2 linked regions of the Novosphingobium sp. G106 genome follow. The protein of the gene in region 2 interacts with the protein of the main gene of each other region in a pairwise test. Links are inferred from orthologs where the notes say so. Each region holds a gene or a part of one and is shown on either strand. Other genes may lie near its edges.

What was found.
Region 1: the proteins of KRR38_RS32570 (region 2) and grpE interact in binary tests that used the Escherichia coli proteins (3 or more experiments, as listed by UniProt). The link is inferred for Novosphingobium sp. G106 from one-to-one orthologs.

The regions. Positions count from the first base shown.
Region 1 is NZ_JAHOOZ010000001.1:1,257,420-1,272,078, forward strand. Bases 1,092-3,880 are described here. They hold grpE (nucleotide exchange factor GrpE), read right to left. Parts: upstream 2,869-3,880; coding sequence 2,314-2,868; downstream 1,092-2,313. Other genes in these bases: KRR38_RS05940 (vgr related protein), read left to right, coding at 1,092-1,117; KRR38_RS05945 (SDR family oxidoreductase), read right to left, coding at 1,108-1,896; KRR38_RS05950 (YgdI/YgdR family lipoprotein), read right to left, coding at 1,962-2,219; hrcA (heat-inducible transcriptional repressor HrcA), read right to left, coding at 2,884-3,880. Outside these bases: KRR38_RS35860 (copper chaperone PCu(A)C), read left to right, coding at 96-635; more of KRR38_RS05940, read left to right, coding at 632-1,091; more of hrcA, read right to left, coding at 3,881-3,927; KRR38_RS05965 (hypothetical protein), read right to left, coding at 3,935-4,429; rph (ribonuclease PH), read left to right, coding at 4,557-5,273; rdgB (RdgB/HAM1 family non-canonical purine NTP pyrophosphatase), read left to right, coding at 5,270-5,902; KRR38_RS05980 (CAP domain-containing protein), read right to left, coding at 5,904-6,467; radical SAM family heme chaperone HemW, read left to right, coding at 6,536-7,687; KRR38_RS05990 (tyrosine recombinase XerC), read left to right, coding at 7,684-8,577; KRR38_RS05995 (DedA family protein), read right to left, coding at 8,581-9,180; gshB (glutathione synthase), read right to left, coding at 9,217-10,197; KRR38_RS06005 (YraN family protein), read right to left, coding at 10,215-10,565; rsmI (16S rRNA (cytidine(1402)-2'-O)-methyltransferase), read right to left, coding at 10,562-11,389; KRR38_RS06015 (penicillin-binding protein activator), read left to right, coding at 11,435-12,583; parE (DNA topoisomerase IV subunit B), read left to right, coding at 12,661-14,658. UniProt on the Escherichia coli protein: Participates actively in the response to hyperosmotic and heat shock by preventing the aggregation of stress-denatured proteins, in association with DnaK and GrpE. It is the nucleotide exchange factor for DnaK and may function as a thermosensor.
Region 2 is NZ_JAHOOZ010000003.1:101,409-116,197, forward strand. What follows is about bases 157-3,075. They hold KRR38_RS32570 (Nramp family divalent metal transporter), read right to left. Parts: upstream 2,327-3,075; coding sequence 986-2,326; downstream 157-985. Other genes in these bases: tatB (Sec-independent protein translocase protein TatB), read right to left, coding at 227-550; KRR38_RS32565 (twin-arginine translocase TatA/TatE family subunit), read right to left, coding at 555-791; KRR38_RS32575 (ferritin-like domain-containing protein), read right to left, coding at 2,353-3,075. In the rest of the region: KRR38_RS32555 (lytic transglycosylase domain-containing protein), read right to left, coding at 1-51; more of KRR38_RS32575, read right to left, coding at 3,076-3,354; KRR38_RS32580 (ferritin-like domain-containing protein), read right to left, coding at 3,383-4,333; KRR38_RS32585 (LuxR C-terminal-related transcriptional regulator), read left to right, coding at 4,583-5,974; KRR38_RS32590 (hypothetical protein), read left to right, coding at 6,261-7,862; KRR38_RS32600 (response regulator transcription factor), read left to right, coding at 9,836-10,456; KRR38_RS32610 (GGDEF domain-containing protein), read right to left, coding at 11,269-12,039. UniProt on the Escherichia coli protein: H(+)-stimulated, divalent metal cation uptake system. Involved in manganese and iron uptake. Can also transport cadmium, cobalt, zinc and to a lesser extent nickel and copper. Involved in response to reactive oxygen.

The sequences.
Region 1 (14,659 bases), on a different replicon or contig from region 2:
TAGGAGCGGTTTTTCTTGGCACAAGACCGTTCGAGCATTAGCGGAAGGCTTCGGGCGCCAGTGTTTGCGGGATGTCTGAAACAAAGGAATAACGCGTGAATCTCGCCACTTTCAAACCCCGCGCCACCCTCGTCCTTGCCGCGCTATCGCTCGCAGCCTGCCAGCAGAACAAAGCGCCGCAAGCGCCGGCGACCACCGCTGCTGCGCCAAACGAGGCTGCGCCAGACGCCAAGCCGGGGATCACGGTCAGCGGCGGCGTGCTGGTCCTGCCGGCGGTCAAGGGCAACCCGGGCGCCGCCTATTTCGATCTGAGCAATGGCGGTCCGGCGGTTTCCGCCGTGGCCGCGATCTCGATCGACGGTGCCGGCAAGGCCGAGATGCACGAGACGTCGGGCGGCTCGATGGCGCCGCTGAAGGAACTAAGCGTGAAGCCGGGCGAGACGGTGAAGTTCGCCCGCGGCGGCAAGCACGTCATGGTCTTCGACATCGCCGAGACGGTGAAGCCCGGGGGAACCGTCGAGATGACGCTGACCTTCGCCGGCGGCGACAAGGTCTCGGCACCACTCAAGGTTCAATCGGTGACCGATGCCATGAGCGGCGACATGGCGGGCATGGACCCAGGGAGCAAAAACTGACAGCCTGCCCGGTCGGTGGCGAACGCCCGCTGACCGCGGGCGAGCGGGCGCTGGTTCGCTCGGTCTTCGGCGATGCGATCGATTGCGATCGGGTCCGGATCAAGCGGCGGCGCTGGCATCCGTTACAGCCGGCGCGGATCACCATGGCGCCGACGGGCCATCTCCATTTCCCGCCGGGCTCGCCCGCCTATTGCGAGGATTTCGGCATGGCCGAACTCGGCCGACAAGGGCTGTTCGTTCACGAGATGACGCATGTCTGGCAGACACAGCAGCGCGGCAAGTTCTATCTGCCGCTGATGCGGCATCCGTTCTGCCGTTATGACTATGTCCTCGAACCGGGCCGGCCGCTGGATCGTTATGGGATCGAGCAGCAGGCCGAGATCGTTCGTCACGCCTTTTTGCTCGAACAGGGCGGGGCCGTTGCCGAAGCTGCGCCCCTCGCGTCATATCGCGCGATCATGCCGTTCAAGCCTCAATCGTAAGGTTTGTATCCGGGCTGCGCGGGCTCGCCGAAGTCTGCCAGAACCTCATCGAATACCGCTTGGACCGCGAACTTGAGATCGGGGTGCGAGATCACGTGCTTCCTGCCGTTTTCCACCGCGGCAGCGATCGCGCGGCCGACCCAGATAGGCTCCATGAAGTTCATCGGTTTGGTCATGATGGCCGCGGTGTAGCGTCCTCTCGAAGACGTCGACATGAAGCTGCGCGTTCGGCCGGGATAGACCGCCGAGACCGTGACGCCGTGCGGCGCCAGCTCGGCGCGCAGGGCATCGGTCATGCCTTTCACGGCGAATTTCGTGGCTGAATAGGTGGCCATCATGCCTGGAGCGATAAGGCCGTTGGCCGAACAGGTGTTGCAGATATGACCATAGCCTCTCGCGATCATGTCGCGGGCAAAGGTCCTGACACCGTTGTAGACGCCGTAGACATTGATCTGCATCGCGCTGTCGAACACTTCGGGCTCGATATCGGCGAGCAGTTCCCAGTCGATCGAGATGCCGGCGTTGTTGCACAGCACATCGACCTGACCGAAACGGGCCAAAGCAGCTTTGCGAGCGGAAGCCCAGCTGTCGAGCGATGTCACGTCGATCGGAATGGCTAGGGCGTTCTCACCATATTTGGCCGCTTCGGCCTCGGCGCGGGCCAGCGCTATGTCGGCGATGATGACCTTGGCGCCATTCTCTACGAAGGCTTCGGCGATGCCGGCACCGATACCGCCGCCACCGCCCGTCACGAAGACTACCTTGTTCGCTAGTTCCATCCGACTCTCCGAATCTTTTACGACATTCTTGTCGCAAAAGATTCGGGTCGAGGGAAGCGAATGCCTTAGCAATTGCGGTCGTAGTAGCGGTCGCCATTGCGATCACGACGATAGCAGCCGCGATCATCCTTCGATTTCGTCGAACCGGCAACGGCACCGGCCGCAGCGCCGATTGCGGCGCCGGCGCCGACGTCACCCGCCAACGCGCCTACGCCTGCGCCCAGCGCACCACCGGCCAGTGCGCCCTCGCCGGCGTAGTTCGAGGCACAGCCACCAAGAGCCAGGGCGCCAGCGGCCATCACGGGAAGGATAAGAGAACGCATGATCTGTCTCCGAATACGAAAGGTACCTTTCGCAAACGGCTGATTTGCTTCCAAGTTCCGTGATGTTCTGCACTTAACCGCTGAGGTCGGGCGCTCAGTCCGGCTTCTTCGCCACCGCAACCATGGCCGGACGCAGCAGTCGATCCTTGATCATGTAGCCGGCTTGGAGCTCCTGCACGATCGTGCCCGGTTCGGCATCCGACGGCACTTCGAGCATGGCCTGGTGCTGGTTGGGATCGAGCGGCATGCCCTTGGCGGCGATGCGACTGATCCCGTGCATGCCGAAAACCTTGTCGATCTCGCGCGAGGTCGCCTCGATGCCGGCGACAAGGCTCTTGAGCTTGTCGTCCTCGCGCAGGTCGGCAGGAATCGCTTCGAGCGCACGCGAAAGATTGTCGGCGACCGACAGAATGTCCCGCGCGAAGCCCGTCGCGGCATAGGCGCGGCTGTCGGCGATATCCTTCTCGAGCCGGCGACGCACGTTCTGCGTCTCGGCCTTGGCGTAAAGCACGTCCTGCTTGGCGGCTTCGAGCTGGTCGCGCAGCGCAGCGATCTCGTCGCCGCCCTTCTCCAGCAGCTCTTCCGGCACGCCCTTCAATTCTTCGGCCACCGCCGCATCGTTCTGCGGCTGCGTCTTGTCATCGCTCATTATAAGTAGGTTCCGCTATCCAATTAGCTTGCCCAGGCTCTGGGCGGTGAAATCCACCATGGGGACAACGCGCGCATAATTCAACCGCGTCGGCCCGATAACCCCGACCACGCCGACCACCTTGCCCTCGCGGTCGCGATAGGGTGAGGCGATCACCGAGGAGCCCGAAAGCGCGAACAGTCGGTTCTCCGAACCGATGAATATCCGCGTCGATTCAGCCTCGCGCGCGAGGTCGAGCATTTCGGCGACCGACTGCTTGTTCTCGAGATCGTCGAGCAGCAGGCGGACGCGTTCGAGGTCGCTGAGCATGCCCTCATCGAGGAGGTTGGCCTGTCCGCGGACGATCAGCACGGGACGCCGCGCCGCGTCCTCGCTCCATACGGCGATACCGCGCTCGACCAGATCGCGGCTAGCCGCGTCGAGAGCCGATCGGCCCGAGGCGATCTCGGCGCGCATCAGCCGCGCCGCGTCGGCCAGGGTCCGGCCAGCAAGGCGGGCGGTGATATAGTTGGACACTTCCTCCAGTGCGCCCGGTGGCAGCGGGCCCGGCAGCGGCAGGATGCGATTCTCGATCCCACCGTCCTCGCCCACCAGCACTGCAAGCGCGCGGTCGGGCGCGAGCGGGACCAGGCTCATCTGCAGGAGCTGCGGCTCGCGGCGCGGCACCATGACGACGCCAGCGCAGGCCGAGAGATCGGACAGCACCGCGCTGGTCGCGGCCAGTGCGTGCTCGATCGGCCCAGGCTGTGCCATCCGCCGTTCGATCGCCGCGCGCTCGTCGGCGGTCGGCTCGGCGGCCTGCATCATGCCGTCGACGAAGAGGCGCAGGCCTACCTCGGTCGGCATCCGCCCGGCACTGGTATGCGGCGCTGCCAGCAGCCCGAGCTGTTCGAGGTCGGCCAGAACCGATCGGATCGAAGCTGGCGACAGGTTCACCCCGCCCGCCCCAGCCAGCGTCTTCGAGCCGACGGGCTGCCCGGAATCGATATAGCCCTCCACCACGAGGCGGAAGATCTCGCGAGCGCGGTGGGTCAGTTCGGTTATCGGTAACGTGGGCATGATTTTGTTATACAGGTTCCACGACATAGGGATCGCTGTCGACCTTGGCCATGGTCTCGATGATCGTGCTCGCCGCGCCCAGGATTTCCGCAGCCTCGTCAGCCTCTTCCGATCGGCAGCCGGCGTCGAACGAATAGGTCTGTTTCGCGTCCGGATAGTCCCAGGTCACCGAGCCATAGGGAAGGTCGAAGATTTCCTTGTCGCACCGGATGCCCTTTTCGTTGGCGGCGCGAACGCCTTCGATATTCGTGACGAAGGCGTTCATGCCGTGGCCTGCCAGACGCAGCCTGAATTTGCGAAGCTGGCCCTTGTCCTTCTGTTCGGCCAGCTTCCAGATCTCGCCTGTCCCATCGGGATTGACCTGCCAGTGCAGGATCACCCGGCCCCAGCTTCGCACCTCGTAGCTGACCGGCCCCGGCAGAGTGCCGGCGCGTTCCGGTTCGGCGGCGTGAAGGCCGACTGGAAGAATGACCAGCATCGAAGCCAGCAGCGTCTTTCGCACAGGCCGATCTCCAAGTGTGCCAAGTCTACCAAGTTTCATTGCCACCACAATGGCTAGAGGATAGGGCGCGGCCAGCTCAAGCGAAAGGGCCAACGGAAAACCCCGTTAGCCGATAGAAAGGATTCCAATGCGACCCTCCGGCCGCGCGCCTGATGAAATGCGCGCCCTGTCTTTCGAGACCAACTACACCATCCACGCCGAAGGTTCGGTGCTGGTCTCGTTCGGCAACACCAAGGTGCTGGTCACCGCCAGCGTCGAGGAAAAGGTGCCGCCGTTCATGCGCGGCAAGGGCGAAGGCTGGGTAACCGCCGAGTACTCGATGCTGCCGCGCGCAACGCATACCCGTGGCAGCCGCGAGGCGGCCAAGGGCAAGCAGTCGGGCCGCACGCAGGAAATTCAGCGGCTGATCGGTCGCGCGCTGCGTTCGGTGGTCGACTTCAAGAAGCTCGGCGAGCGCCAGATCGTGCTCGATTGCGACGTGATCCAGGCCGACGGCGGTACGCGCACCGCGGCGATCTCGGGCGCCTGGGTGGCGCTGCGCATCGCCATCGACAAGCTGATGACCGCGGGTCTCGTCAAGGAAGACCCGATGCCGCGCCGCGTCGCGGCGGTGTCCTGCGGGATCTGCGAGGGCGTGCCGGTGCTCGATCTCGACTATATCGAGGACAGCTCGGCCGACGCCGATGCCAACTTCGTGCTGATCGAGGGCGGCCATATCGCCGAGGTCCAGGCCACGGCCGAAGGCGCGACCTATGACGAGGAAGGGCTGCTGCGCCTGCTCCGCCTTGCCCGCATCGGTTGCGACAAGATCTTCGCGGCCCAGGCCAAGGCCGTCGGCCGGTGAGCGAAGCGCGCCTCGGCTCCGAAACGCTGGTCATCGCGACGCACAACGCGGGCAAGCTCAAGGAGATCGGGGCGCTGCTCGCGCCTTATGGCGTGAACTGCATCTCGGCCGGATCGCTCGGGCTGCCCGAGCCGGCCGAGACCGGCAAGACCTTCGTCGAGAACGCACTGATCAAGGCGCGGGCGGCGGCAGAGAGTTCGGGCCTGCCGGCGCTGGCCGACGATTCCGGGCTCTGCGTGGCGGCGCTCGGCAATGCGCCCGGCGTCTACACCGCCGATTGGGCCGAGAGGCAGTGGTTTGAGGGCGCGCCTGGCCGCGATTGGTACATGGCTATGGGCAAGGTCGAAGGCCTGCTCTGCGAGAAGGGCCCGGAGACCGATCGTTCCTGCTGGTTCGCCTGCGTGCTTGCGATCGCCTGGCCCGATGGCAGCAGCGCGGTCTACCAGGGCCGCGCCGACGGCAGCTACACTTGGCCCCCGCGCGGGACGATGGGCTTCGGCTACGATCCGGTTTTCGTGCCGCAGGGCGGGAGCGAAACCTTCGCCGAGCTCGATCCTGAAGAGAAGCATCGCATCAGCCACCGTGCCGATGCCTTTGCGAAATTGGTCGCAGCCCAGTTCGGCGGCTGATTTAGGGGACGCTCTGCCCCAGCACGTTGCCAGCGGGGTAAAAACGGCAGACCAGGTAGTCGGTCCCGCGCCGCGAGGTCACGGCGCAGCCGACGGCGCGTGTCGTCGGCCAGATCACCTGCGTATAGTGGCCGATTTCGTGCCAGTTCCCGCTGCGCGCGACCGCGGGAAAGACGCCGGGCTGGAAATCGTGCCGTTCGGAGATGAAGTGGCCCATCATCTCTTCGAGCGTGTAGGCCCCGGCCGTGCCGCGCCAGAGGTTCTCGCCCTCGTTCACGCGCATTTCGGCCGGCGAATGCTCGAAATCGCCGCGTGCCGCGAGGGTGTTGGCCCAAGCCTTGGCGTGCTGGGCCAGTTCCGCATCCCAAACGAGCGCGGGCTGTCCAATCCGTTCGCGCTCGCGGTTGTGCAGATCGAGCAGGCGCTGGTTGAACTGGGAGCGGTTGTCGATCAGGGGACGTGCCGGCCAGAATTCATCTGTCTGGGCCGCAGCACCGACCGCTGACAGCCCGGCCGAAACCAGGGTTAGGGCGGCAAAGGTGGCAGCTCGAATGATGCGGTGCATGATGCTCGGAACTTGACCTGGCGTCATAAACGCCGTTGGAAACGAGCTAACCGAAGAGTGTTAACGAAATGGCCTCTGCAGTTTACATTCATTGGCCATTCTGCCTGGCCAAGTGCCCCTACTGCGATTTCAACAGCCATGTCCGCGATCGGGTGGATCACGCCCAGTGGGAGCGCGCGCTGCTGGCCGACATGGTGGGCGAGGCGGAATTGGCCGGCGGTGAGCCCCTGCACTCGATCTTCTTCGGCGGCGGCACGCCTTCGCTGATGCCGCCGGCTCTGGTCGAGCGGCTGCTGGTTGAGGCCGAGCGGCTCTGGGGCTTCGCGCCGGGGATCGAGATCACGCTCGAAGGCAATCCTTCCTCGGTCGAGGCGGCGAACTACGCGGCGCTGGCCCAGGCAGGTATCAATCGGGCTTCGCTCGGCATCCAGGCGCTCGACGACGAGACGCTGCGCTTCCTTGGCCGGCTGCACGATGCCGATGAAGGCCTGGCCGCGCTGGAGATCGCGCAGCGGCATTTCGACCGGGTGAGCTTCGACCTGATTTATGCGCGGCCGGGGCAGACCCCTGCGGCCTGGGAGGCGGAGCTCAGCCGGGCCTTGTCTTTCGGTACGGGGCATCTGTCGCTCTACCAGCTGACGATCGAGCCGGGCACGCGCTTCGCTACGATGGTCCGCGAGAAAGCCTTCATCCCGCTCGACGACGATGCCGCGGCCGACCTTTTCGAGCTGACCCGCGACATGACCGCAGCGGCGGGCATTCCCGCCTACGAGGTGAGCAACCACGCCCGCCCGGGCGAGGAGAGCCGCCACAACCTAACCTATTGGCGCTACCAGGACTATTGCGGCATCGGTCCCGGCGCGCATGGGCGGCGCGGTGGGGTGGCGACGGTGCGGCACCGCAAGCCGGAGAACTGGCTCGCTGCGATCGAACGGCAGGGTGATGGCATCGCCGAAGTGCGCGCCCTGCCCCCGCGCGAACAGGCTAGCGAGGCGATGCTGATGGGGCTGAGGCTGGCCGAGGGTGTCGATCTCGCCGCCAAGTCTTCCCGTTTCGGCGTTGGTGTCGAGGAACTCTGCGACCCTGCCAAGCTCGCCTTCTACATCAAGCAGGGCTTCGCCTGGCAGGACGGCACCCGCATCGGCATTACGCCGCAAGGCATGCCCGTGCTCGATGGGCTGCTCGGCGAACTTGTCCCCGCGGCGCTGGTCGCTGCGTGAGCCGGCGCGAGATCCTCGAAGCCTGGCGCTCGCACCTCGCCGAAGGCCGCCGCCGCTCGCCGCATACGGTGCGCGCCTATGTCGCCACGGCCGACCGGCTGCTCGAAGAAGTGGGTGCGGTCGACTGGCGGACCCTCGCCCGGCTCGATGCTGCCGCCTTGCGCAACCAGCTCGCACGGCGGCGGGCCGACGGCATAGGCAATGTCTCGGCCGCGCGTGAGCTCTCGGCGCTCAAGGGCTTCATCTCTTTTGCCCGGGCCCAGGCCGGCGAGGCCGATACCGCCCCGCCGCGAATGCGCGGACCGCGGATCAAGAAGGGGCTCCCTCGCCCCGTCACGCCCGACGATGCCGTGAACCTGGCCGTGGCCGTCGAGGAGGACGCGAGCGTCGAATGGATCGGCGCGCGCGACCGGGCAGTGCTGCTTTTGCTCTATGGCGCGGGACTGCGCATCGCCGAGGCCCTATCGCTGACAGGCGGCGATTTTCCGCTGAGCGAAGTGATGGTCGTCACCGGCAAGGGCGGCAAGCAGCGGGCCGTGCCGCTGCTGCCGATCGTGCGCGAAGGGGTGGCCGATTATGTCGCCAAGTGCCCCTGGCCGCCGATGCGCGGCGAACCGCTGTTTCGCGGGGCGCGGGGCGGCGCGCTGTCGCAGGGTATGATCCAGAAGGCCATGGCTCGCGCCCGGATCTCGCTCGGCCTGCCGCCCAGCGCAACACCGCACGCCTTACGCCACAGTTTTGCGACACACCTGCTCGGCGCAGGTGCCGACCTGCGCTCGCTGCAGGAACTGCTCGGTCATGCCAGTCTCGGCTCGACCCAGATCTACACCAAGGTTGATGCCGCTACCCTGCTCGACGTCTATCGCAACGCGCATCCGCGGGAGCAGTGACATCTAGGCGCGCGGCTTCCAGGTCAGCACGCGCCAGAGATAGGCGACAATCCCCAACGCCACCGAAGCGAAGATGATGGCGTTGAGCCAGCCTTGTGCCTCGGCGAAATAGCCCGAGAGCCAACGGCCGCCGTGGATCAGCGCCGCGTTCCACACCGCCGCGCCGGCGAATGTGAAGATCAGGAATTTCCAGTGCTTCATGTGCGCCAGGCCCGCGGGCAGCGAGATCATCGTGCGCAAGAGCGGGGAGAAGCGCATGACGAAGACGATCCATTGCCCGTGGTTGCGGAAGAACCGGCTCGCCTTCTCGATGTCCTCCCATTCGAGCGTCAGCCAGCGCCCCCAGCGATCGGCGATCGGCTTCAGGCGTCCGTAGCCGAGCTTGTCGCCGGCGAGGAACCAGACATAGTTGCCCAAGGTAGAGCCGATCGTGCCGACCAGCAGCAGCGGCCAGAACTCCATCGCCCCGCGCGCTACGGCGATACCGCCGAGGCCCATGATGACTTCGGAGGGGATCGGCGGAAACACGTTCTCGATGAACATGAGAAAGGCGATGCCCCAGTAGCCGCCTTGCTCGATGAGCCTCAGAATCCATTCGGTCATGGAACAGGAAACGCCCGGCCGGCCGGTCTGTTCGCGTCAGCCTTGCAGCATCGCGGCGTGGCGTGCCTCGATCGCGTCCCAGATGAGCCCGCCGGTGTCCGAATTGTTGAACCGGTCGATTGCGACGATGCCCGTCGGCGAGGTCACGTTGATCTCGGTCAGCCATTTGCCGCCGATCACGTCGATGCCGACGAACAGCAGCCCGCGCTCCTTGAGCACCGGTCCCAGCGCGGCGCAGATTTCCTGCTCGCGCTCCGTCAGCGTGGTCGCTTCGGCATAGCCGCCGACCGCGAGGTTCGAGCGGAATTCGCCCTGCCCCGGCTTGCGATTGATCGCCCCGGCGACGACGCCGTCGACCAGGACGATGCGCTTGTCGCCTTCGGAGACTTCGGGAAGGAAGGGCTGGACCATGAACGGCTCGGGCCAGACCGTACCGAACAGTTCGGTCAGCGCGCCGAGGTTGCTGCCGTCGGCGGGCACGCGGAACACGGCCTTGCCGCCGTTGCCGTGGAGCGGCTTCACCACGAGGTCGCCCGGATGCTTGAGGTGGAAGGCCTTCACGTCCTCGATCCGCCGGGCGACGAGCGTCGGTGGCATGAACCGGGCGAAATCGAGCACCATGACCTTCTCGGGCGCATTGCGCACCGAGACCGGATCGTTGACCACCAGCGTGCGGCCGGCGAGACGTTCGAGGATGTGCGTGCCGGTGATATAGCCGAGGTCGAACGGCGGGTCCTGCCGCATCAGCACGACGTCGATGTCCTTGCCGAGGTCGATCAGCTGGTATTCGCCGCGCTGGAAGTGGTCGCCCGCAACGCGCTGCACCGTGACCGGCGCAGCCCAGCAGGTGATCCGCTCGCCCTCGCCGCCATTGGTGTCGAGCGCCAGCGTGCGCACATCGTAGTGCCACAGCGGATAGCCCCGCGCCTGGGCCGCGAGCATCAGGTGGAAGGACGAATCGCCGGCGATGTTGATCGTTTCCAGCGGGTCCATCTGGACCGCGATACGTAGCGTCATCGGTATTCCGGCTCCTGTCAGCCCATGAAGGCGTTGGTGATGTGGCGCGGGAAGCGGCCCGGCGCAAGGAGGAGCACGTCGATCCTCTGGTCGTCGCCCGTGCGAACGAAGCGGTGGGCGATGGCCTCCGCCGCTGCGGCCACCCGCCGCAGGCGATATTCGTCGATGGCGAGGTCGAGTTCGGCGGCGGTGGCGCGCCATTTTACTTCGACGAAGGCGATCATCCGTCCTCGTCTCGCGACAAGATCGACCTCACCGCGCGGCGTCTTCACCCGTTGCGCAACGATGCGCCAGCCTTTGAGCCTCAGATACCAGGCGGCGAGCGTCTCGCCCCGCCGGCCTCGTTTCTCGGCGCGAGCCCGGTTCACTTGAGCTCCAGTGCCCGGGCGTAAAGCACCTTGCGGTCGAGGCCGGTGAGCTTAGCGACCTTACCTGCGGCTTGCGAGGGCTTCTCGGTTTCCAACTCGGCGCGCAGCATGGCGTCGATGTCGAACGAATCCGCCGTGGGTTCGGCAGGCGGGCCGACGAGTAGCACGATCTCGCCTTTTGGCGGATGGGCTGCGTAGTGTGCTCGCAATTCCTCGGGCGATCCGGTGCGGCATTCTTCGAACTTTTTGGTCAGCTCACGCGCCACGCCTACCTCGCGGCCCGGCAGCACGACGTCGATCGCCGCGAGGGAATCGTCGAGCCGCGGTGCGGTCTCGTAGAACACCAGCGTCGCCGGCACCGCGGCTAGCTCCGCCAACACGTCGCGCCGCGCCTTGTCCTTGGAGGGAAGGAACCCCGCGAACAAGAACCGGTCGCTCGGAAGGCCAGCCAGCGTCAGCGCCACGACCGCCGCGCTCGGTCCCGGCAGGCTGGTCACCACGATCCCCGCCTCGCGCGCCAGCTTGACGAGGCGGTAGCCGGGATCGGAGATCAGCGGCGTCCCCGCATCGCTCACCAGCGCCACCGGCTGCTCGGCCAGCAGGGCCAGCAGCTTGTCCCGGTCATATTCGCTGGCGTGATCGTCGTAGCGGATCATCCGCTTTTTTATGCCGAGGTGATTCAGCAGCTTGCCGGTCACCCGCGTGTCCTCGCAGGCTATCGCAGCGACGCCTCGCAACGTCTCCACGGCGCGGAGCGTTATGTCGCCGAGATTGCCAATGGGCGTGGCGACAATATAGAGACCGGGCGAGAGCTGGTGATCCATGCGGGCACTCATGGACATACGAGCAGGGAGCGGCAAGCAATGTTGATGAGCGGAACGAACCGGCGCAGGTTCCTTACCCTGGCGACGGTCGCCCTGCTGGCGGGTTGCAAGGTCATTCCCAAGGGCCCGGTCGAAACCGCTCCGCCGCCCAAGGGGCCGGATTCCAGCACTCTGCCAACCGATTCGCAGCGGCACCGCGTCGCGCTGCTGGTGCCGCTCGCCGGACCCAACGGCGCCGTCGGCCAGTCGATCGCCAATGCCGCGACGATGGCGCTGCTCGATACCAACGCGCAGAACCTGCGGATAACCACCTATGACACCTCGGCGGGGGTCGCGAGCGTCACTGCCCAGGCGATTGCCGACGGCAACAAGCTGATTCTCGGCCCGCTGATCTCCAACGACATTCCCGCGGTGACTGCCACTGCGCGTGCGGCGCGGGTGCCGGTGATCTCGTTCTCCAACGACGAGAGCGCGGCAGGACGCGACGTGTTCATCATGGGCAACCTGCCCAGCGCTTCGATCGAGCGCACGGTCTACTATGCCAAGAGCCGCGGCATGACCCGCTTCGGCGCGCTGGTCCCCTCGGGCGAATATGGCGAGCGGGCTTCGACGGCGATCTTCGCTTCGGTCCGCGCAGCCGGCGGCAGCGTTGCCGCGACTGAGACCTACGACCGCTCGAACACCTCGGTGGTCAGCGCAGCGCGGCGGCTCAAGGCCAAGGGGGGCTTCGACGCGGTGTTCATCGCCGATGGCGGCCGCTTCGCCAGCCAGGCCGCGGCGCAGCTCAAGACGGCGGGCTCAGCCACACCGCGCCTGCTCGGCACCGAGCTGTGGAGCGGCGAAGCCGTGGTAGCGACAACTCCGGCACTTCGCGGTGCCTGGTTCTCGGCCGTGTCCGACGCGCGGTTCCGCAAGTTCTCCGACAGCTACAAGGCACGGTTCGGCGTCCAGCCCTACCGCATCGCCACCCTCGGCTATGACGCCGTGCTGCTCACGCTGCGCATAGCCCGCGACTGGCGGACGGGAACGCAGCTGCCGATTACCCGCCTCACCGACAGTGGCGGCTTCGTCGGCCTGGACGGCGCCTTCCGCTTCCGCCCCAACGGCGTGATCGATCGCGCGCTCGAAGTGCGCGAAGTCCAGGCCGGCGGCGTGGTGCCGGTCAGCCCGGCTCCGGCGCGGTTCGGCGAGTAAATCCGCCGAACCTGCCTGACGATAACCTCGCCCGTCTGCTTGCGCCCCGATTCCCGGGCGTTCTATAGGCGTTCTCCATGTCCGATGCTGCACCCGACGATCTGTTCGACAAGCTGCCCAGCGCCGGCGGCGAAGCTTATGATAGTTCCGCTATCGAGGTGCTGGAGGGGCTGGAGCCCGTCCGCCGCCGTCCGGGCATGTACATCGGCGGCATCGACGAGCGCGCGCTGCACCACCTCGCCGCGGAAGTGCTCGACAACGCCATGGACGAGGCGGTCGCCGGCCACGCGAACCGGATCGAGGTGACGCTGGAGGAGGGCAATCGCCTCACCATCACCGACAATGGCCGCGGCATGCCGGTGGACGAACACCCCAAGTTTCCGGGCAAGTCCGCGCTCGAGGTGATCCTCACCACGCTGCACTCCGGCGGCAAGTTTTCGGGCAAGGCCTATGCCACATCGGGCGGTCTGCACGGTGTCGGCGTTTCGGTGGTCAACGCACTGTCGGCGAACACGCGCGTCGAAGTGGCGCGTAACAAGGAGCTGTTCGCGCAGGAATTCTCGCGCGGGCATCCGACCGGTCCGCTGCAGAGGTTGGGCAGCACGCCCAACCGCCGCGGCACCAGCGTCGCCTTCACGCCCGATCCCGAGATCTTCGGCGATGAGGCGAAGTTCAAGCCGGCGCGGCTGTTCCGCCTGGCTCGCTCGAAGGCCTATCTCTTCGCCGGGGTCGAAATCCGCTGGAAATGCGCCGCCTCGTTGGCCAGTGAGGACGTGCCGGCCGAGGCGGTGTTCCAATTCCCCGGCGGTCTCGCCGACCATTTGACGGAGGAAGTGGGCGAGCGCGAGTGCGTCACGGCCAAGTTCTTCGCTGGCAGCCAGGACTTCCCGGGTGAGGAACAGGGCCGCGTCGAATGGGCGATCGCCTGGCCACTGTGGTCGGACGGCGCCTATAGCTGGTACTGCAACACGATCCCGACGCCCGACGGTGGCACCCACGAGCAGGGCCTGCGCGCGGCGCTGACCAAGGGCATCCGCGCTTTCGGCGATCTCGTCGGTCAGAAGAAGGCCAAGGATATCGCGCCCGAGGACATCGTCACCGGCAGCGAGGTGATGCTCTCGGTTTTCATCCGCGACCCGCAGTTCCAGAGCCAGACCAAGGACCGCCTGACCTCGCCCGAAGCCGCACGCATGGTCGAGAACGCGGTGCGAGATCACTTCGACCATTTCCTGGCCGACAACATGGAGCGCGGCAAGGCGCTGCTCGGCCATGTCATGGAGAAGATGGACGAGCGGCTGCGCCGGAAGGCGGAGCGCGAGATCAAGCGCAAGACCGCCACCAGCGCACGCAAGCTGCGCCTGCCGGGCAAGCTGACAGACTGCACCGGTGAAGGCAGCGGCGAGACCGAGCTGTTCATCGTCGAAGGCGACAGCGCCGGTGGCAGCGCCAAGCAGGCGCGTGATCGCAAGACCCAGGCGATCCTGCCGATCCGCGGCAAGATTCTCAACGTCGCCAGCGCCACCGCCGACAAGATCCGCGCCAATACCGAGATCGCCGACCTCGCGCTAGCGCTCGGCTGCGGCATGCGTAAGGACTGCAATCCCGACCTGCTGCGCTACGACCGCATCGTCATCATGACCGACGCCGACGTCGACGGCGCACATATCGCGACCTTGCTGATGACCTTCTTCTTCCAGGAGATGCCCGAGGTCGTCCGGCGCGGTCACCTCTATCTGGCCCAGCCTCCGCTCTACCGCCTGACCGTGGGCTCGACCTCGGCCTATGCCCGCGACGACGCGCACCGCGCCGAGCTCGAGGCCGGCCAGTTCAAGGGCAAGAAGGTCGAAGTCTCGCGCTTCAAGGGCCTCGGTGAAATGAACCCGCAGCAATTGCGCGAGACGACGATGAGCCCGGTCAGCCGCGGCCTGATCCGCATCACCTTGCCACCCGAGTACGAGGATCGCGCACAGGTGAAGGACCTCGTCGAGCGGCTGATGGGCCGCAACCCCGAACACCGCTTCATGTTCATCCAGAACCGCGCGGGCGAGATCGATCCCGAGCTGATCGACGCCTGAC
Region 2 (14,789 bases):
CCCCAACGAAAAGCTGCCTCGGAACTGGGGCTTGCATCCGATCTGCCTCATGAAACCGAGGGCGGTCGTCAAAGATTCTAATGCTGTGCCCCGCAGCCAGGGCCCCATTGCAATGATTGGCTTCGCGATCGCAGGGTGGCCAGCATGCACAACCCGGGCGTGTGCGAACCTTGGCAGCGCACCTGGCAGCAATCCCGGATTTCGGGATAATCGCTTACACATGCACCTATGCTCCATGATGGATCTCTCGTGCTACGCTTGGCTGTGTTCCGGCGCCTGCCACTTCCGCGGGCTTGACGCCTTCGCCTTCGGGCTTGAGCGAAGCATGATCCGCTGCAGGAGCAGCCGCCTCACTCCGCTCCATCTGTTCGTGAAGTTCTGCATCTCGGATCATCGTCTCCACGCCGGCGCGAAAGTGACCTGAAACGCGGCGCATGGTTCCGATCCATCGACCTGCCGTGCGAAATGCACGCGGCAAATCCTTGGGACCAATCGCGACGACAGCCACAACGGCGATCACCAGAAATTCGGAAGCGTCTATGTCGAACATGGCTTTAATCTCGCGAGGCGCCGGCCGGCGTTTCGGTTGATGCCGGCGACGCCACTGTTTCGGACGCGGCAATTCTGACCGGCGGCGGAGCACTTTGGGGACCATCATCGTCCATGCCCTGCTTGAAATTTTTTATGCCGCTACCGAAGTCTCCCATGATCTCTGAGATGCGCCCTCGGCCGAAGAAAATGAGCACCACAATCAATACGATGGCCCAATGCCAGAGTGATCCAAATCCCATTTTTTCTGCTCCAAATTGATCGCGTACGTGGCGTGAGCGGTTCGGTTAGCGGAACATCAAATCCTGAGCTGCGAGTACCGATCCGCTCAGCATGATGCACATACCGAAGATGAGCTTAGATGGGCTCGTAAGTTTCCAGAGGGAAACGCCGCAATGTCTTTGAATGAAATCCAAGTTGTTTCTCCTTTCGGTTTTCAGATGAATTCAAGCAGCAGCTTGAGGTTGAGGAAGATAATGATGGCTGAGACCATCCAGGCGGCAGCCATCAGCCAAGGCCCGTTTGCAAAGTTCCCCATGAGAGCCTTGTCACTGGTGAATTTGACTAACGGCACAACCGCAAAGGGCAGCTGTAAGCTCAGGATAACCTGGCTGAGAATGAGGAGCTTCGTTGTCCCGCTCTGACCGTACAGCAGCGCAACGATAACCGCTGGAACGATCGCAATAAGCCTCGTCACGATCCGCCGCGCCCACGGCGCAATCTTGATGTCGACAAAGCCTTCCATCACGATCTGGCCTGCGAGCGTTGCGGTGATTGTCGAGTTCTGGCCGGAGGCGAGCAGCGCAGTGGCAAACAGAACGCTGGCGACCGAAGCACCGAGCATTGGTGTCAGCAAGTCGTAAGCCTGGTGGATGTCGGCAACGTCGGTGCGTCCGTGCGCATGGAACGCCGATGCCGCCAGGATCAGAATCGCCGCATTGATGAAGAAGGCGAAGAACAGCGCGATCGTGCTGTCGATAGTCGCGAATTTGACCGCTTCCTTTAACCCGCGCTGGGTGCGCTCGTATTTGCGGGTCTGGACCAGTGCCGAGTGCAGGTACAAGTTGTGCGGCATCACTGTCGCACCCAAGATGCCGATAGCGATGTAGAGCATTGCAGGGTTGGTCGCGACCTGGTCGGTTGGAATGAACCCCTTCGCCACTGCTGCCAGATCCGGTCGCGCCATGATCAGCTCAACGGCGAAGCATCCGGCAATGACGATGAGCAAAGCAACGATCAACGCCTCCAACTGCCGGAATCCGCGCTGGTGAAGCATGAGGATGAGCAGGACGTCGAAAGCAGTGAGGCAGATGCCGGCGACCAGCGGCAATCCGAAAAGCAGCTGAAGCGCAATCGCGGTGCCGATCACTTCGGCAAGGTCGCAGGCTGCGATCGCGATTTCGCATAGGAGCCACAATGCGATGCGGGTCGGCCGGGTATATTCAGCGCGGCATGCCTGGGCGAGATCCAGGCCCGCTACGATACCCAGTTTCGCGGCAAGCGCCTGGAGGAGCATTGCCATGAGGTTGGAAAACAAGACGACTGAGAGCAAGGTATAGCCGAAAGCAGAGCCGCCAGCGAGGTCCGTAGCCCAGTTCCCGGGATCCATGTAACCAACTGCGACGAGATAGCCCGGCCCGGCGAAAGCAGCGAGCTTTCGCCAGAACTTGCCCACGCCGCCAGGCACGCTGATCGAGCCATGAACTTCCGGAAGGCTCGGCAAAAACGGAGACGATGGAAGCTCTGATACCATATCTGCGGCAGGCGGCGGGGCCATAGTTCAACTCCACGACTGTAGTGAATTCAGCCTGCGGCGGCAGACTTGATGTTGCCATTGACACCGGAGGGGAAAAACCCACCGGCGACGGCAGCGGAGCCGGTCAGATAGACGATATTGAGGACCTGCCCCGTGGTTCGGCTGAACGCGAGGCCATCCGCGTCAGTGGGAACGATGTTCGACATCGTTGCCGTACCCGTGATGCCTTGGTCCTTGTCGCTTGCACCATCTAGGCTATCACGCGCGTCCGATATCTTGTCCGCCGAGGTCCTTAGCGTAGGCGCCGCGAGGCCCTTGCGGTACAGCACGGTGCGCACCAACCCCGCATGGTAGGCCTCAGCCGCCAAAATGCCGGCCGATGCCTCGATGTAGGTCTTGCTCTTCAGCAGAGGCGCCGCGCCCTTATAGGCCGTCACGCCAACGTCCTCGAAAATGAACGCTCCCAGAAGGAAGTTTTCATCGCTCGCGTAAGGGTCGAATGCTTGGCCCGCAGGTACGAGCCCAGCAGCGCGCGCGGCAGCAGAGAAAGCCCCGTTGACGTTCGCGCTGACATCGATTGCCGGCTGTGCAACCGCGGAAGAGCCAAGTTGATCACGCAAAAACTTGACGTGCGCAATCTCGTCGGCGGCAATCTCGTTAGCATACTGGCGAACCACCGGATCGGTAAAGGTAACCTTCCGCCCACCGATTACCGCACCCGCTGTTCCCGTTCCTGACAGCATGTTGGCGGGCAAGCCCGCGCCGGTGGCAGCGTAGGAATAGAACTGCGCCTCGAGATATTCGAGATTCAGGGCGAAGTTCAGAACGTCGGCATCGGTCAGTGCTCCGGGCGTTGGCGTGCCGGTCGGACTTGGTGTGGGCATCGGTGTTCCGTTCGAGTTGTTGTCGTCGCCGAAGCAGCCAGCCAGCAGCGTCGAGGAAGATAGGACGACCGCGGTCGCTCCGCTTACCTTGAGAAAATGCCTGCGTTCCTCGCGCCTTTTGGCGCGCGCTTCGAAAGCCGCCATGATGGCTTCGTTCTTGTCCATGATCTTGTCTCCGTGTGGATGGTTCGCGTCAGTTCGCGGCGCTGGTGCGGATGGTCCCATTCACTCCGGACGGGAAAAACCCGCCGGAATTGGCTGCCAGTTTCGTGAGATAGGCGATGTTGAGCACCTGACCGGTCGTCCGGCTGAACGCGAGGCCGTTAGCGTCCAAGGGGACGATGTTCGAAACGTCACCGGTCGGCGAGATTCCCTGATCGAGGTCGCTTGTACCGTCGAGCGAATCGCGAGCGTCCGAAATCTTGTCGGCCGAAGTCCGCAGACTAGGTGTATCGATGCCCTTCCCGTAAAGCGTCGTTCGAATGATGCCGGCGTGGTAGGCTTCGACCGCGAGGATACCGGCAGCGGCCTCAAGATAGGTCGTATTCGATATGAGCGGAGCAGCGCCCTTGTAGGCCGTCACGCCGACATCCTCGAAAATGAACGCGCCGAGCAAAAAGTTTTCATCACTCGCATAGGGGTCGAATGATTGGCCGGCCCCCACGAGACCTGCGGCCCGCGCGGCGGAGGAAAAAGCGCCGTTCGGATCGGTGCCAATATCGATAGCTGGTTGCGAAACCGCAGAGCCGCCGAGCTGCGCGCGAAGAAACTTTACGTGGGCCACTTCATCGCCCGCGATCTCCCGGGCGTATTGCTCGACTATGGGGTCGGTGAAATTGACCTTGCGGCCGCCGGTGACGGTCCCCTGGGTGCCCGATCCGGTGAGGTCGCTCGCAGCAAGGCCAGTTCCGTTGACGGCGAACGAGTAGAACTGCGCTTCGAGATATTCGAGGTTCAGAGCGAAATTGAGAACATCGGCATCGCTAGGTGCGCTTTGGGCATTCGCCGGCGTGACCGTGAGCGCCATTTGCATCGCTCCCGTAACACCCGCAACGCTGACCAGCGCACGGAAGAACTCCCTGCGCTCTCGCCTGCGGTCGCCGAGCTCGTGCAACTGCTCGATGATTTTCCTGTCGTCATCCATGACCAATTCTCCGGTTGCACCGACCGATGCGCATCCGATGATTGGCGGATCCGGGTCAGCGGCCATGGCTTGATCCGGCTCGGTTTTTTAAGCCATTCCGGTTGGTTCCTCAGGAACAATCCTTACGGAACCTTATCGCTGGCCATCGCGTTCCTTTTCTAATCCGCGGACCAGAAAGCCGCACATTTTGCCAAGAAAACATGATCTATGTTGCACATGGAGGCTGGGCACTTGGATAAAATATCTCGAATGACACAATGGGCGCTATCAGGTCACGATGCCTCCAACTTGCAGGTGGCATCGATTCTCGATCAAATGCCGGTCGGTATCGGACTATTCGACCGGTCTGGTGAGCTCCTGCATGCGAACCGGCATTTTGAGAATGTCGCAGGCGGCCCAATCCCATCCATTCGTGCGATGAACCGGGAATCTTGGCATGTGATCTCCGACCCTGAGACTGAGTGCAACGAGGAGGGTTGGCCGCTTCACCGGGCGCTCAACGGCAAACTGGGAACACCTATGGTCGATTTCATCCGCAAGTTTGAATGCGGCATGGAGCGCCTGGTCGGCGTTAGCGCCGTTCCCCTGATCAGTGATGATGGCGACGTCACGGGCGCCTTGGTCATTGTGAAGGACGTGAGCAACCGTCAAACGAAAGAGTTAGTTTCCAATTTGGACTTAAGCAATATTCGTCGTTTTGCCGATTACAGCACCAATGCCATCTTGATTATAAATCGCGAAACCGACGAGATTGAATATATGAGTCCGACAGCATTGCGTCTGTGGTCTGGGCGCCGGCAGATAGCGACTGCCGAAGAATGGCTCGAGAGTGTCCATCCTGACGACCGTCTTCAGGTAATCGAGCGCCGGAGAGCGGTTGCCAACGGGGACTCTCAGCGATTTCAGTACCGAATTGTAGACGACGCCGGCATCACGATGCGGCATCTGCGCGAAGCCTGCTTCTCGATTCCAGGAGAAACCGGAGCGGCCGACGGTATCGGCGCAATCGTAGAAGATATTTCACCAGAGCTTCAGGTCTATCTCGTTCAAGGTGACGGACACTCGGTTTCTGATCTAGCCCTCGAATTGGCGACCAGTGGGACACAGGTTAAAGTCTTCTCCGCGCAGGACAACGTGGTCTCGCTTGCGGAGGTTCTCCACGCGGGCTGCGTCGTGGTCGACCTTAGAGGAAGCTATACCAATATTGACCTGGTTGCCGGTGTTTTACAGGAAAGACCGGACGACCTTCAGATCATTTTGGTAGGCCCTGCCGACACGCCGGCACATCATGTGATTACGGCTATGAAGGCTGGAGCGAAGGACTTTCTGCTTGAACCGCTGTTGCCGGGGGCGCTTACGCGTTCGATCGAGGCTGCTTCTGCTGGGCTCCCTGGTCGAAAAAGTGCCCCAGATCCCAAGCAGATTGAATTTGCAAATCGGATGGCGGGACTACCTCGACGTGAACGTGAGGTGCTGCTCGGTCTTGTAGGGGGAGGAACAAATAAAAGTATTGCTCGCCACCTCAACATTAGCCCTCGCACTGTAGAGGTTCATCGCGCGCACCTGATGGAACGCCTTAATGTCCATTCTCTAGCCGAGCTGCTGTGTGTTGCCCACGATGCTGGATACCGAACGGCATAGCGCCGCAACATGTGGATTGCTCAAATTTAACGAAGGCGTTTGTTTCGACGGGTTTCGAAATAATATTTAAGTGGCCTTTCTCGGTTTTAATATAGATTGTTATAATCCATAGTTGATGATTTTTTTGGGCAAGCGCGAAGGTTGGTTGTCCAGGTGCGTGATCGGATGGGGCCCATCAATACCAGTTCAACTAATTGTTTGTTTTTAGGGAACGATTATGGGGGATTCATGTTGATTGATTGACCCGAGCGCTAACCGTGCAGCGAGTTTTGGGAGGAGCTTCAGGATGCCCCGCTTTACTTCGACCCGCTTTGTCGCTGCATTGAGTGCAACCGCTGCGCTCGCCGCACTATCCGCCGGCTATTCCCTGCAAGCCAAATCCCAACCGACCCCTGCGATGTCGGCAAGTGCCGGTCCGGCCGACCAGGGTCCACCGCTGCGCCAAACGATGGGCAACGCAGCTAGCGGTCGGGACGTTTTTAGGTTTGAAACTTTCGGTAATGAAGGCTTTTGGACAGACGCCGTTAGACTCCCGGCAGGCATCATGGCCGCCGGTGTCACTCCGTTGCAGGCTTTGGACCTTGGCCTTCAGATCGACGCAGACGCTATAGATCCGAAAACCAAAGCCCAACTTGGTACAGAGCTGAATGCCGATCCGTCTGGGCGAACTTCAAAACTCCTCAACGATCCCAATGTGACGATGTCGCTGGTCAAGGCGAATGCGGTGATTGGCATGTCCGCTAGGGGCGGAAAGGTAGGGGTCTCGTGCGCCCTATGCCATACGATGACCGACGCATCGGTTTTCAGATCTCCTAAGGGTGGTTCAATCGGCAGCCGGATTGATGGGCTCGCCAACCACGATCTCAATCTAGGCGCAATCTTCGCGACCGCCGCTAACACCAGGGCGCTTTACACTATCGCCCAGACGCAGCTCACGGCAAATCACGGCAAGACGCTTGGCCGAGCGCCGCAGGGTCTAACCGAGAAATCGAGTGAGGCGGAATTCGACGCCTATTTCAGCAACCCGCAATTCTACCCGATCGGCATGTTCGACGATACGTTCGACGGCAACGGGGACCCGATGCACAATACGCCGCTGTTCCGGCAGGATCTGGCGGCGCCTTATGGCAGCGAAGGGTTGATGACAAAACTCGATGATTTCAGCAACCTCGTCTTCACCACATTGTTCGACCAGACGATGCTCACGACCCCCGGCGGGCGTGCGTTTGTCCATAAACTCGCTGGTGCCGCGGGCGATGAAATGATTGACGACTATGTCAAGATTCTCGCCGACACCGGGGTCACAGGCTACCCGTATGTTACAGCGCGCCGCGGCGGAACGGTGGGCACGCTGCCCACGCCGATCGGTTTTCGCGTCGACAACGCCAAGCTTCTGGCACTCAATGCCTATCTCGCGTCGCTTCCCGCCCCGGCAGGGACGAAGGGCGATCAGGCATCGATGATGCGCGGACGGATGCTGTTCCAATCGACCGGATGCACTGGCTGCCACAACGTCAGCCAGGCGCGGCCTGTTCCGACGACAATACAGTCTATGACGCGCATTTTCCCCGGTGATCGCCCCACAATTCTTGCCCAGAGGACTCCGCCGCTGAGTCCCATTCAGGATACCGCAGGCAGTTTCTTCGATGACAAGATGGCGGTCGTGAACGCTAGTATCAGGGGAGAAAAGCGGGGCATCGCGATGCCGTTGCTTCTCGATCTCGCTCGAAAACCCGTTTTCCTGCACGATAATAGCGTTGCAGGTATTGAGGCTCTATTCGATCAGCGGCGAGGTCGAACTGCACCCCATCCATTCTATCTTGCCGACGCGCGGCAGCGTTCTGATATAGCAGCATATCTCAAAAGCCTGGACACGCTCTCACGCTAGCCGTCATTCTCGACTGCAGGATCGTTGCCTCCTGGGGCGTCAGCTATCGAGCTTCAGGCTGGAGATGATTGCGTTCAGAAGGGCGAGCGACTTGCGCATCTGGCTGGTAAGTCGCCTAACGCCTCCGCTACCTCGATCTTCACCTCGGCTGCGATCTCGACGATCTCAATCGCTTTGACGTGCTCTCCTGAAATGTGACCGATTTTGAGTAGAGTCCGACGCAAAGGAATCGGACGGAATGAAGCGCAGCAGGTTCAGCGAAGAGCAGATCATCGCGATCTTGAAGGAGCACGAAGCGGGGATGCTGAACCGCCCCGGGATTGCCGGAGGCCATTCGGCTTAAGTTATGCGGCCATGGGAGTGTCGTCCAGCATGGCGTAGTAGCGTTCCTCGGCTTCGGCAGGTGGTATATTGCCGATGGGCGCGAGGAGCCGGCGGTTGTTGAACCAGTCCACCCATTCCGGCGTGGCGTATTCAACGGCTTCGAACGACCGCCACGGACCTCGCCGGTGGATCACCTCGGCCTTGTAAAGGCCGTTGATCGTCTCGGCCAAAGCGTTGTCGTAGCTGTCGCCAACACTGCCCACCGATGGCTCGATCCCAGCTTCGGCAAGGCGCTCGGTATACTTGATCGAGACGTATTGGCTGCCGCGGTCGCTGTGGTGGATCAGGCCGCCACGATGGACAGGGCGCCGATCATGGATCGCCTGCTCGAGGGCATCCAGCACGAAGCTGGCATGCGCCGTCCTGCTCACCCGCCAGCCCACGATATAGCGGGCATAGACGTCGATCACGAAGGCGACGTAGACGAACCCCGACCACGTTGCGACGTAGGTGAAGTCCGAGACCCACAGCATGTCCGGCGCCGGCGCATGGAATTGCCGGTTCACCTGGTCGAGCGGGCAAGGCGCGGCCTTGTCGCTCATCGTCGTGCGCACCGGCTTGCCGCGGATTACGCCCTGCAAGCCAAGATCGCGCACTCAGCCGCTCCACCGTACATCGGGCTATGTCGAAGCCTTCGCGCCGCATCTGTCGCCACACCTTGCGCACGCCGTAGACGCCGAAGTTCTCGGTAAAGACCCGCATCACCTCTGGCTTCAGCGCCCGATCACGCTGGGCACGCGACGATAACCGCGAGGGATCGCGCCGCTGCGCCAGGTGCTCATGGTAGGTGGATGGGGCGATCGGCAGAATCCGGCAGATCGGCTCGACCCCATAGGTATCGCGGTGATCGTCGATGAACGCGATCATCGCTTGAACGGGCGGTCGAGCTCCGCCTGGGCAAAATATGCCGACGCCTTGCGCAGGATCTCGTTGGCCTGTCGCAGCTCGCGGTTCTCGCGCTCAAGCGCCTTGAGCTTGTCAGCCACATCGGTGGGCACGCCGGCTCGCTTGCCGCTGTTTACCTCGGCCTTCTTCACCCACTCTAGCAGCGTGTGCCCCGAACAACCGATCTTCTCGGCGATGGATGTGATCGCCGCCCAGCGGGACGGATGGTCGCCTTCGTGATCCAGCACCATGCGGACCGCTCGTTCACGAACCTCCGGTGCAAACTTGTTCGTCGTCTTGCTCATCGTAGACCCTTCCTTTCAGGAGTTGGGGCCTCCGACAATCCCGGGGCGGTTCAGTAACCCTCGCATATGATTGCACCAAGGGCCTCCCTGTTGACCAACGTGCGAGCATCTGGAATGCGGCTCGCGGGCTTGAGCCCATGAGCATGCTTCAACGTCGCAAAAGCCTGTACACGACGGAGCGCCACGTAGTTTTCCCATGGCTGCGTCACGCAGTGTTAACCATCCCTCGCCAATGAAAGGCTTGGTTTCTGGCGGCGCTCGGCCCGTCTGGCCAAAACCTCAAATCCGCGACCAAATGCCTAAAGTATCATCAGGATAACTGAAACCTCTCCAAATTCCTAAATCAATCGTTACCTTGGGCAACAACATAAAAAAGTAATTATAAATCGGGTTCTCAAGATGTATGATGTATTTGCAATTGATCAGGACGTGAAGCGTCGGGCTTCCATTTCTTATTTCCTCAATGGTCACGGCATTCATACCGAGCCCTTCGAGATGATCGAAGAGTTCGTCCGACGATGGCCTACGGCTGGCGTCTTCCTGCTTTACGATGAAGGTAGTGCTGTTTCCTCGTTGTTGCAGGAAATTTACAGCCGCCATACTTGGCTGCCAGTCGTTGCCTACTCGGAGAATCCCGACCCGGCAAGAATCGTTGCTGCCGTGCTCGCCGGCGCCGTCGGATACACTGCTTGGCCAGGGAGCGGGGACGCGCTTATCCGAGCCGTTCACAAAGCAGGTGCGAGCTCCGCCGCGACAGTCGCGGCAGGATCACGTCAGGGCATTGCACTCAGTCGAATCAAGAATCTTTCGAAGCGCGAGCGCGAGATCCTGGCCGGCATGGTCGAAGGGCTGAGCAACCGGTTGATCGGCGAGAATCTCGCGATCAGTCCGCGAACGGTCGAACTTCACCGTGCAAACCTGCTTTTCAAAATCGGCGCGAAACATAGCGCTGAGGCCATACGTGTCGCAATCGAAGCGTCGTTGCCACCCTTTGGGACGGATGATCGCGACACCGGTTGAGAATGGGTGTCCGTGCCTCCGTCACAACGAATTAATTTTGCCCCGACGCCTTCTCGGTATGATAGCAATAACGATTTGTTGTCACCGCAAAATGTAATCAAATCCTAGGACAAGCTGGCCTAAATAATCAGTTCTAGCGCGAATTGAAGATACCTATTGGGATATTTCAGATTCGGAAATCTCTTAATCTTTCTAATGGCCATGGATCATTGAAGATTTTCCTAGGCCGATCATAGCCGCGACTGCATCCGCTGAAACAGCCTGCGAGTACAGAAAACTTGACCGTAACGGCAACCAAGTTGCCGCAGCATGCGTTCTTGTTCTCGATGCTCAATACCTTCTGCAATGACATCTATGTCGAGGCTGAGACCAAGTCCAATGACCGCGGCTATGATTGCAGCGTCGTCCAAGTCGGATTCCATACCCCGCACGAAGCTTTGGTCGAGTTTTATCACATCAACGGGAAACTGCTTTAGATGAACGGGAAACTGCTTTAGATGCCTTAGCGAGGCATAGCCAGTTCCAAAATCACCAAGCGCTATGCTCACGCCAGCAGCGCTGAGAAGCTTGAGCGCGCGCTCAACGTAGTCCGATCACGGCCAAGGAACACCGTCTCGGTAACCTCGAGCTGTAAAAGACGTGGGGATATGCCCGCACGGTGGAGCCGTTCCAGCAACGTCTCGCCAAAATCATCTTTGCGAAACTCAGCCGCGGCCGCATGATGGCAACATGGCCAAAATCGAGCCCGCGATCCAGCCAAACGCGCATGTCGGCGACGACCTGCTTTATCATCTCGTCGCTGATTGCGGTCGCTACCTCGAGATCGTTGAAACCCGCGGCAATTTTGCCCGGAAGCTGAATTCCCCACCAAGGTGCCGCCAGCGGAGCAAGGCCTCGAAACCGTAAATCCGCTGGTTCGCCAGCGCTACCTTTGGCTGATAGAAAGGGGTGATACCGTCTTCGCGTATCGCCGACCTGGCTAAAGAGAGCAGCGTCTGGTGTTGATGCATCTCCGTCCTGTGGCGCGATTGAAATAGCATCGAGCCGCCCCGGCGGTCGGCTTTTGCAGCATATAGCGCAATATCCGCACTTTTGAGGACAGCATCCGGTGTGCTTCCATGCCCCGGGAAAAGCGCGGCGCCGATCGTAACTCCATAATCAAGAATACGGTCCTTGAAGATCAGCGGCGCCCGCAGATGCGCCAGAATATCTTCGGACATCGTGCTCAGCATTTCAGCGTGTGATACTTCGAGTACGAGTACGGCAAATTCATCGCCGCCGAGGCGGGCCACGCCCGCGCTCCCGGGCGCCGCTTCGCTGAGCCTTGAGGCCACGGATTGCAAAAGCGCGTCGCCGGCATCGTGGCCGAGGCTGTCGTTGACCTGCTTGAAATCATCGAGGTCCAAAACCATCAAACCCAGCGGTATATGAGCTAGATTGGCATGCGAAAAAGCTCGGTTCAATCCGTCATGGAAGCATGCGCGGTTGGCCAGGCCGGTCAATGGGTCTCGAGTAGCAGCCAAAAGAAGCAGTTCATCCGATCGTCTGCGTTCGGTCACGTCGCGAGCGATCGCGACGAGCATGGTCGGCGCACCTTTGTCACCCTGGACGGGTGACACCACGACATCCCACTATTTGAGGGCACCGTTGACGGTTTGACATGCTTCGGCCAAACGCCCAACGTCGCCGCCCCGCGCGCACTTGATCGGGCCACCGAGTGGACCGTATTGCTTGTTAGTGATGGGGTCGCTTCATTCACGTCCCCGGGACCGGTAAGACCGAGGTGACTGCCGCCGTCACTCGCTCCAGGAGGTTTCGTAACGGGACAGTCACGGAGCAACGACGGCAGTCGAATGTATAGCGCGCGCAAAGGTGCTTTGTTTCACGGTGAACCCCGCGGAGGTTCGTCGTACCCTGAACCCGTGTCGTGCGACGAAACCCTTTAGGAGTTAGGGCGTTCGCTGATGGTAGCAGGGCCGCGCCACAAGGGTATCGGTCCTCGGAAGCGCCTCGGGAGCCGGTCGCAAAGTCCCGCGGAGGTACTTTTCCGACGTCAGCTATACAAAATTGCGACGCCAGGCCGTTCTAGGATTCAACTAGCCGGGTCGCTCACGGCAGTAATTAACCTTAGGTTGTGTGGACACTTATCTGAGCCATAGGACGATTGCGGCGAGGGTGACGACGGCGCGATAGTTTCGAGCGGTTTTCTCGAAGCGAGTGGCGACCCGACGGAACTGCTTGAGCTTGCTGAAGCAGCATTCGACGAGATGGCGTTGCGCGTAGAGATGCTTGTCGAGCGGATGCTTGCGGGCGCGCGACGGGTTACTGGGTATGACAGCGACAGCGCCCTTTGCCGCGATGGCCTGACGGAAGTGGTCGGCATCGTAGGCGGTATCGGCCATGACGACCTTGGCGGGGAGCCCTCCGATCAGCGGTGCGGCTTGCGGCACATCGCCGCGATGACCGGCGGTAAGAGCAAACCGTACTGGGCAGCCCAGACCGCGAACCGCAAGGTGGATCTTGGTGCTCAAGCCGCCGCGGGAACGGCCCATGGCTTGATCTTCAGACCCCCTTTTTGGCCCCCGCTGCATGTTGGTGAGCGCGAACCACGGTGGAATCTACGATCAGATACTCGAAGTCCGGATCATCGGACATCGCCTCGAATATCCGCCACCAGACACCCTTCGCGCTCCATCGGCTGAAGCGCCGGAACACGCTGTTCCAGTCTCCGAACACCTCAGGAAGGTCGCGCCAGGGCGAACCCGTCCGCACGATCCAGAGAACTGCCTCGACGAACATGCGGTTGTCCCGGCCGGTCGAGCCCTTCTGATCAGGGCGTCCGATGATCAAAGGAGCCATCCGCTCCCACGCCGCATCGCTCAACACCAATCGGTCCATCACACCCAAAGCCGCCTCCAAAAGACAGCCTTGAATCAGACTTTGCCAAAAATGGGAATCCTAAGAGTCCACACAACCTAGAGGTCGTTGGCCCCCGCCTGCGGCCTCTTTGGTTCATTGCAGATTCGCAACGATGCCCGACAGGTGGCTCGTGTTAAGCCGTGCCCGCTGGTGCGGGAACACCGGCAAAAAAACACACAGGATCCCTCTACTAGGGCCTCGCTTCGGCGGGGGTGCTTTTTCGCTCCGGGATACTTCGGAGGGTGCTGGGCCTCTCTGGGTGTCGGACCCGCTCTCAAGCGCCTCCCCCTCATACCTTTTGCCGCCCGACAAAACTCCCTACGCACCTTGGGCCCTCGCTTCGGCGGGCGTTTCTTTATATCCCAGATACTTAGCGCGTCCGCGGCGTTAGGTCGGTGTGCCGCTTTCTCCTTGGACTCGGGCACTGATCAACAGACCGAGGGATTGAACAGTCCTGTCCGCCGTCAGCGCCAATGGCACAGATTTGAGGTTGTGATTTAAGGAGGATCTGGGCTTCGTCGCAGTGACGAAGGAACGAAGATGAAGCCCAGATCCTCCAATGAAAAATTGCCGGCGAAGGCCCCTGCGGAGCAGGTGGTGAAGGACATCCGGCGGCAGACCCGTCGCCACTTCTCGGCCGAAGACAAGATCCGCATCGTACTGGAAGGCCTGCGCGGCGAGGACAGCATCGCCGAGCTGTGCCGCAAGGAAGGGATCGCCCAGAGCCTGTACTACACCGGGCCGAAGGAGTTCATGGAAGCGGGCAAGCGCCGCCTGGCGGGGGATACCGCCCGGGTCGCGACCATCGGCGAGGTGCAGGATCTGCGCCGCGAAGCCCGCGCGCTGAAGGAATGCGTGGCCGATCTGACGCTGGAAAACCAGTTGCTCAAAAAAGCATGATCGCGGATGGGGGCGACGACGAATGAGGTATCCCGCATGCGAGAAGCTTGAGATCATCAGGATCGTCGAACAGTCGCACCTGCCCGCCAAGCGCACGCTGGACCAACTCGGCATCGCCCGCCGGACGTTCTATCGCTGGTATGACCGTTACCTTGAAGGCGGGCCGGAGGCGTTGGAAGATCGGCCTTCGGCGCCGAGCCGGGTGTGGAACCGCATCCCGGCGGGCATCCACGACCAGATTATCGAGCTGGCGCTGGAACAGTCCGAGCTGAGCCCCCGCGAGCTGGCCGTGCGCTTCACCGACGAGCAGCGCTACTTCGTGTCGGAATCTACGGTGTACCGGCTGCTCAAGGCCCACGACCTGATCACCAGCCCGGCCTACGTCGTGATCAAGGCGGCCGACCAGTTCCACACCAGGACCACGCGGCCGAACGAGATGTGGCAGACTGACTTCACCTACTTTAAGATCATCGGGTGGGGTTGGATGTACCTGTCGACCGTGCTCGACGACTTC